DNA from 3 places in the Rahnella sp. ATs2 genome. Region 1 is predicted to be linked to each of the others. Evidence: predicted binding sites of a transcription regulator. Region 1 holds the regulator's gene; each other region holds the start of a gene.
What was found. The regulator CRP, encoded in region 1, controls carbon source genes, mostly activating them, when cyclic AMP is high. The targets are predictions, from matches to a motif close to ATGTGANNNNNNTCACAT.

Region 1 (2,206 bases):
GTGATGATGATGGCCGTGTTGCGGCAGCATGTGCAGTTGCTGATAGAGCAGGGCAATCAGGTCGATGACCTGCTGCTGGCGCGTCAGCAACGGGGGTAACGCGGTTTCAGGATCGGTGTGTTGCGTCAGCAGGCTGTATTTAGCTTCGAAGTAATCCGCGAGTTGCAGATAGAGCTGGCTGAGCGTTTCGCGCATCGGCTGTTCTTCCGATATGCGAAACCACGCCCAGTTAAATAATCCGTACCAGGCCGTACCGGCGGCGAAAAGCACCGGCGCCTGCCATATCGGGCGAACGCCGACCATACTCAGTGTAAAGATGGTCGCCACCAGCGCGCCGGGCAACAGCCGCGCATGCAACGGGCTGATTTCGCCGGTCACGCCAAGCAGTAATGCCAGCGACAACATGATGAGCGGCAGGGGAATGTGCCAGCTTTCCAGCATCACTTGCAACAGAATGCTGCTCACGGCAAAGAGCGTTCCGCCAATTATCAGGCGTTTGAAAAAGCGTTTATGCGGAGTATCGAGGCCCGCGACGTTGCAGCAGGCAGGACAAAGAGAGAACAGCAGCCCCATTTGCAGATTGCCGAACAACCAGCAGATACCAACGGGCAGGCACAACACCAGCGTCTGGCGCAGCGCGTAGTTAACTTCCGGATGGTAAAACAGTCTTCGCCATAGCGTCATGGATAAAGCTTAGCCCATAAAAAAGGCGCGACAGTATTCTGCCGCGCCGATTTTTAAGGGATTAACGTGTGCCGTAAACGACAATCGTTTTACCGTGTGCCGAGATCAGACTTTGATCTTCAAGCATTTTGAGAATACGTCCGACTGTTTCACGTGAACAACCGACGATTTGGCCGATTTCCTGACGGGTGATCTTGATTTGCATCCCGTCCGGATGGGTCATCGCATCAGGCTGTTTAGCCAGATTAAGGAGAGTTTGAGCGATACGCCCTGTTACGTCGAGGAAGGCCAGGTTGCCGACTTTCTCTGACGTCACTTGCAGACGGTTTGCCATCTGCGCGGAAAGACGCATCAGAATATCCGGGTTAACCTGAATCAGCTGGCGGAATTTTTTATAAGAAATTTCAGCCACTTCACAGGCAGTTTTTGCACGAACCCACGCACTACGTTCCTGACCTTCTTCGAAGAGTCCCAGCTCGCCGATGAAGTCACCTTGGTTAAGGTAGGACAGTATCATTTCTTTGCCTTCTTCATCCTTGATAAGGACAGCAACTGACCCTTTCACGATGTAGTAAAGCGTTTCGGCTTTTTCACCCTGGTGAATCAGCGTACTTTTAGAAGGATACTTATGTATATGACAGTGAGACAGGAACCATTCAAGAGTCGGGTCTGTTTGTGGCTTGCCGAGAACCATTTGCTATTATCCTCTGTTGTTATCGCTGCCCAAAATCACAGGGCTCAGAGTTCCCTGTACGGCACTTCATAAAAAAAGCGCCCTTTCAGCATATAACTCCCCAGAAATGCTGCAAGCGGGTGTCGGAGTGAAACAGCCTGATTATTGCCGTTATCACCGTGGGTTCTGTTCTTAAACCGCGAAAACCGTCACCGCAATTCACTGGAAAGTATGTTTCGGCTTTGTTTGTAGCACAGGTTTGCAATGCTGTCTTCTGTTGTCTCGCTTCAGCATGATGGCGATCGGGTTACGTTGCCAGATTTTAGGTGAAAGGGTACTCTGGGAGCGGAATTCGACGAGTTTATTCACCGGGAGAATAGTTCATGCACGCACGCGTAAAATGGGTAGAAGGGCTGACGTTTTTAGGCGAGTCAGCGTCAGGCCACCAGATTTCTATGGATGGTAATGCGGGCGATAAAGCACCCAGCCCGATGGAAATGCTGCTGATGTCCGCAGGCGGTTGCAGCGCGATTGATGTGGTGTCTATTTTGCAAAAAGGCCGTAATGACGTGCGTGATTGTGAAGTCAAGCTGACCTCACAACGCCGCGAAGAAGCGCCGCGCCTGTTCACGCACATCAATCTGCATTTTATCGTCACCGGTAAAGATCTCACCGATAAGATTGTCGAACGTGCCGTTAGCCTGTCTGCGGAAAAGTACTGCTCTGTGTCCCTGATGCTCGGCAAAGCGGCGACCATCACGCACAGCTTTGAAGTGATCAGCGTCGAATAAGTTACGACCAGTCATACGCGTGGCACTGGCTGCGCAATAAATCCAAAAATCGCCGCGC
Region 2 (2,206 bases), on a different contig from region 1:
CAGCATCTGGAACAGCTGCCGATGCACGAATTTCTACTGCGTCTGCGCTCGCAATTGCTGTGGTCGTGGTCGCGGCTCGATGATGCCGAAGACGCCGCCCGTCAGGGGCTCGACGTGCTGACCAACTTCCAGCCGCAACAGCAGTTGCAGTGTCTGGCGATGCTGGCGAAATGTTCTCTGGCCCGCGGTCAGCTCGATAACGCACATCACCATTTACAGCGCTGTGAAAGCCTGCTCAAAACCGGTCAGTATCACATCGACTGGCTGACCAATACCGACAAGCCACGGGTGATTTACTGGCAGATGATCGGCGACAAAGCCGCTGCCCGCCAGTGGCTGCAACAGGCGCGTAAACCCGACATGGCCGACAACCATTTCCAGCAAGGCCAGTGGCGTAATATCGCCCGCGTGCAGATTTTGCTGGAACAGTTTGATGAAGCCGAAGTGGTGCTCGATGAGCTGAATCAGAATGCGCGTCAGTTGCGCCTGACCAGCGATCTCAACCGCAATCTGCTGCTCAGCAATCTGCTTTACTGGCATACCGGCCGTAAAAATGATGCGCAGCGGGTGTTGATCGAAGCGCTGGGGCTGGCGAACCGTACGGGTTTTGTCAGTCATTTCGTCATCGAAGGGGAAATGATGGCGCAGCAGTTGCGTCAGTTGCTGCAACTCAATCTGCTGCCGGAACTGGAACAGCGCCGTGCTCAGCAAATTCTGCGTGAAATTAACCAGCACCATCGTCATAAGTTCGCGCACTTCGACGAAGGGTTCGTCAATAAACTGCTGACCCATCCGCAGGTGCCGGAACTGATCCGCACCAGTCCGCTGACCCAGCGCGAATGGCAGGTTCTCGGGCTGATTTACTCCGGTTACAGCAACGATCAGATCGCCGGTGAACTCGATGTCGCGTCCACCACCATCAAAACGCATATCCGCAATTTGTACCAGAAACTGGGCGTGGCACACCGTCAGGAAGCTGTCCAGCAGGCACAACATTTATTGCAGGTGATGGGCTACGGCGCCTGATTCACCGGGTAAGGCAACGCGCACTTCCGTTATCGCGCACTTCTCTTTTCATAACACATCATCAAAATAAGTTGATGTGTTATGCCTATTTTTCATTAGCGAACATATTTTGCTCAAAAATAAAATCCGGTGATATAATGTGACCTTCGTCACACTATTGTAATTCACCATTTCTTCAGAAAAGCCCGCTGCCAACCTGTTATAACAGCCATCCGGCTGATTTTGGCTTTGTGTAAACGGCTGTAGTGAGTAAGGATTTTATCGATGGGTACTTTAACTGCAGGGATTGTCATGATGCGCTGGGAATTGCTGAGCGCCTTTTTGATGTTCTGCACCAGCCAGCTTAATATTGTTTGCCGCCAGTCCAGCCGCAATACCATGGCCTTTGTTTGCAGCGGTCTCGGCCTGACCGTGACCTGTTTCTTCGTCATGAGCCTGATGGGCATGAATTATGATGCCGCCGCCGTCGCGCAGTTCTGGGCAAACACGAAAGACGTTTTCTTTGATGTGATGAGCAAAACCCCGACCGATATGTCTTATTACTATTAATCCGATTCGCTCACCGCGTGTCGTTGAGAACAGATGAAAGAAAGGCAGAACATGATGTTCTGCCTTTTTTATTGCCCTGATAATGAACATTCAGGCCAGCTTGCTGATTATTTGTTCACCTGCATATCATTTAATCCTAAATTTAGAAAAATGCGTGGCGTATCTGAGGTCTTTTTGTACGTGAGTTTCTGATTACCTGTAAATTGCAGTCTGCTCCGCAATGTAAAACGATATTGTGCGCAGGGCATAAACTATTCATTGCTAATAGTTGAAGGGTCGTATTAGATTCTCACCCATACTTTTCTTAGATACTTTTCTTAGAATGATCATTGCTTTGTTTGCTTCAGGCTGCTGAATTTTCACCGGTTTGGCACCCCTGCTTATGGCTGAAGGAATTCCGATGAATACGCATCACGTGCTTGGCGCGTTAGTGTTACTGGTAAGTTCTGCTTCTTCGCTCGCCGTTGAAACGACGGGCATTCCCCAGGATCAGGTAAAAGAGCGCAATGCGTTTATTGCTGACCTGATGAAAAAAATGACCATTGATGAAAAAATCGGTCAGCTGAATCTGGTCACTGTGGGGCCGGACTATCAGAAAGAAGCCATTATGGCTGACATCCGCGCCGGTAAA
Region 3 (2,206 bases), on a different contig from region 1:
GACTTCTTCTTTGCGCTTTCCGGCATGACGCTGTCTCTGGTGCTCGGTTTCCTGTTCAAGCATGGCGCGAGCTGGCTGGCGATGTACGGCATCATGGGTACGCTGAGCGTGCTGATGATCCTGCTGTGTGTGGGTCAGAAATTCCCGACCGTTGCGCAGCCGGAAAAAGTGGCGAAAAGCGAGCGGGAAGCGAAAGAGCCGTGGGGCTTCGCGGCGTACGTGCTGTGTTTTGCCCTGTTCGCCTTCGTCTTCAGCGAACTGGTTTTCACCCTGTGGATGCCAAGCTGGTTGCATGAGCATTTCGGTCTGGACACTGACAAAGCGGCGATCTACATCACCACTTACTGGATGGTGAAAGCGATTGGCCTGTTCCTGAACCAGTTCACCGTGCGTTTTGTGAAACTGCGTACCTTCCTGTTTGCGTCGGCCATCGTCGGGTTAATCAGCCTGTTTGTGGTGACACACAACGAAAACACCACGCTGGTGATGATTGCGGTTGGCCTGTTCGGCTTCTGTAACTCCGGTATGTTCTCCGGCCTGATGAGCTACGGCAGCCTGCAGGTGAAAAACTCACCTCCTACGCTGACCTCTGCGCTGCTGACGACGGCTTCCGTCGGTACGCTGATTTTCGCTTCCTTCTCATCATTCATTTATCGCGAATACGGCCTGTTCTGGGCGCTGAATATCGCGACCGTATCTTACGTTCTGCTGGTGCTGGCGGTGATCATCGCCGGTGTGCGCAGTAAAGCGGAAAAAATCCACCGCGAAATGGCGGCATAACATTTACTACGCATAAATTCATGCATAAAAAAGGGAAGGCATAAAAGCCTTCCCTTTTCTTATTTAGCTGCGCCTTTAAAGCTGCGGGCAGCGCTGCAAACTGTTTAGCCAGGATGTTTCAGGCTGAGCGGCCAGACGACGCGCGCGTCCATGGCGGCGTAAAATCAATCCCTTGTCCTGCATTTCACTCAAATCACGTCGGATCGTTTCAAGACTCACATCCAGCGATTGTGCCAGTTCGCTAACCTGTAACACTTCATGTTGTTCTACCAACTGAAGGATGGCCTGATGGCGATTTTTTTTAAGCACCGGTTATTCCTGTGTATATGACAGATATGTGACACAAATCACAAATAACGGTAACTATGATAACCGCGTTACATCCGTATTTTTGGGATCGATCTCAATTTTTCAGAAATCCCCACGAAGTTTTTACGCCTTCAGCGATTTTTGGTTCGTCCCGATTCTCTGTCATACTATGCTCATGCCCCATTTTCCCGTCCGTCGCCGGTGAGTACGCCCGCGTGGCCGGGCTGAATCACTAAGGAATTTTGATGGAATTCAACACTGCAGGCTTGATCTCACTTCAGGAAGCGCTGGATAAAATGCGCGCTTACGTTCCGAAAAAAACAGCGCAGGATGCCGAATCGCTGCCACTGGCAACCGCCGCTGGCCGTATTACTGCGGCACCGGTGCTTTCCCCGATTTTTGTCCCGCCTTTTGATAACTCCGCGATGGACGGTTATGCCCTGCGCATTGAAGACCTGCACGAGGGTGCCGTCCTGCCGGTGGCGGGAAAAGCCTTTGCCGGCGCGCCTTTTCATGGCGAATGGCCTGCCGGAACCTGTATCCGCATCATGACCGGTGCGCCGGTTCCGGCCGGTGCCGACACAGTGATCATGCAGGAACAGGCAGAAGTTTCAGACGCGGGGATACGTTTCACTGCAACGGCGCAAAAAGGCCAGAATATCCGCCTGACCGGAGACGACATTAAGCAAGGCGACAGCGTTTTGCCTGCTGGCGTGCGTCTGGGTGCAGCAGAATTACCGCTGCTGGCGTCCCTTGGCGTGACTGAAGTACAAGTCTGGAAGCCGCTGAAAGTCGCCGTATTTTCCACCGGTGATGAGCTACAACCTGTCGGTACGCCTCTGCAGGAAGGCCAGATTTATGACACGAACCGGTTTGCCGTGCGTCTGATGCTGGAGCAACTCGGTTGTACGGTGCTGGATTTAGGCATTATCCGCGACGATCCGCAGGCATTGCGTAAAGCGTTTGAAGAAGCCAATGAATTTGCCGATTTGGTAATTTCCAGCGGCGGTGTTTCCGTCGGTGAGGCCGATTACACCAAACAGATGCTGGACGAACTGGGCGAAATTGGTTTCTGGAAACTGGCCATGAAACCGGGCAAACCGTTTGCTTTCGGAAA

Region 2: the regulator CRP is predicted to act here: its motif matches at 1,164-1,181, upstream of ACJY2G_RS05315 (YjcB family protein).
Region 3: the regulator CRP is predicted to act here: its motif matches at 1,116-1,133, upstream of ACJY2G_RS08410 (DeoR family transcriptional regulator).

Annotation. Positions count from the first base shown of each region.
Region 1 is NZ_JBLYPL010000013.1:18,864-21,069, reverse strand. It holds gene ACJY2G_RS15250 (YccS/YhfK family putative transporter) at 1-684, opposite strand, end outside; gene crp (cAMP-activated global transcriptional regulator CRP) at 746-1,378, opposite strand; gene ACJY2G_RS15240 (OsmC family protein) at 1,741-2,148, shown strand; gene ACJY2G_RS15235 (LysR substrate-binding domain-containing protein) at 2,150-2,206, opposite strand, start outside.
Region 2 is NZ_JBLYPL010000004.1:160,705-162,910, reverse strand. It holds gene malT (HTH-type transcriptional regulator MalT) at 1-1,026, shown strand, start outside; gene ACJY2G_RS05315 (YjcB family protein) at 1,291-1,575, shown strand; gene bglX (beta-glucosidase BglX) at 1,976-2,206, shown strand, end outside.
Region 3 is NZ_JBLYPL010000006.1:273,031-275,236, reverse strand. It holds gene tsgA (MFS transporter TsgA) at 1-780, shown strand, start outside; gene ACJY2G_RS08410 (DeoR family transcriptional regulator) at 856-1,089, opposite strand; gene moeA (molybdopterin molybdotransferase MoeA) at 1,335-2,206, shown strand, end outside.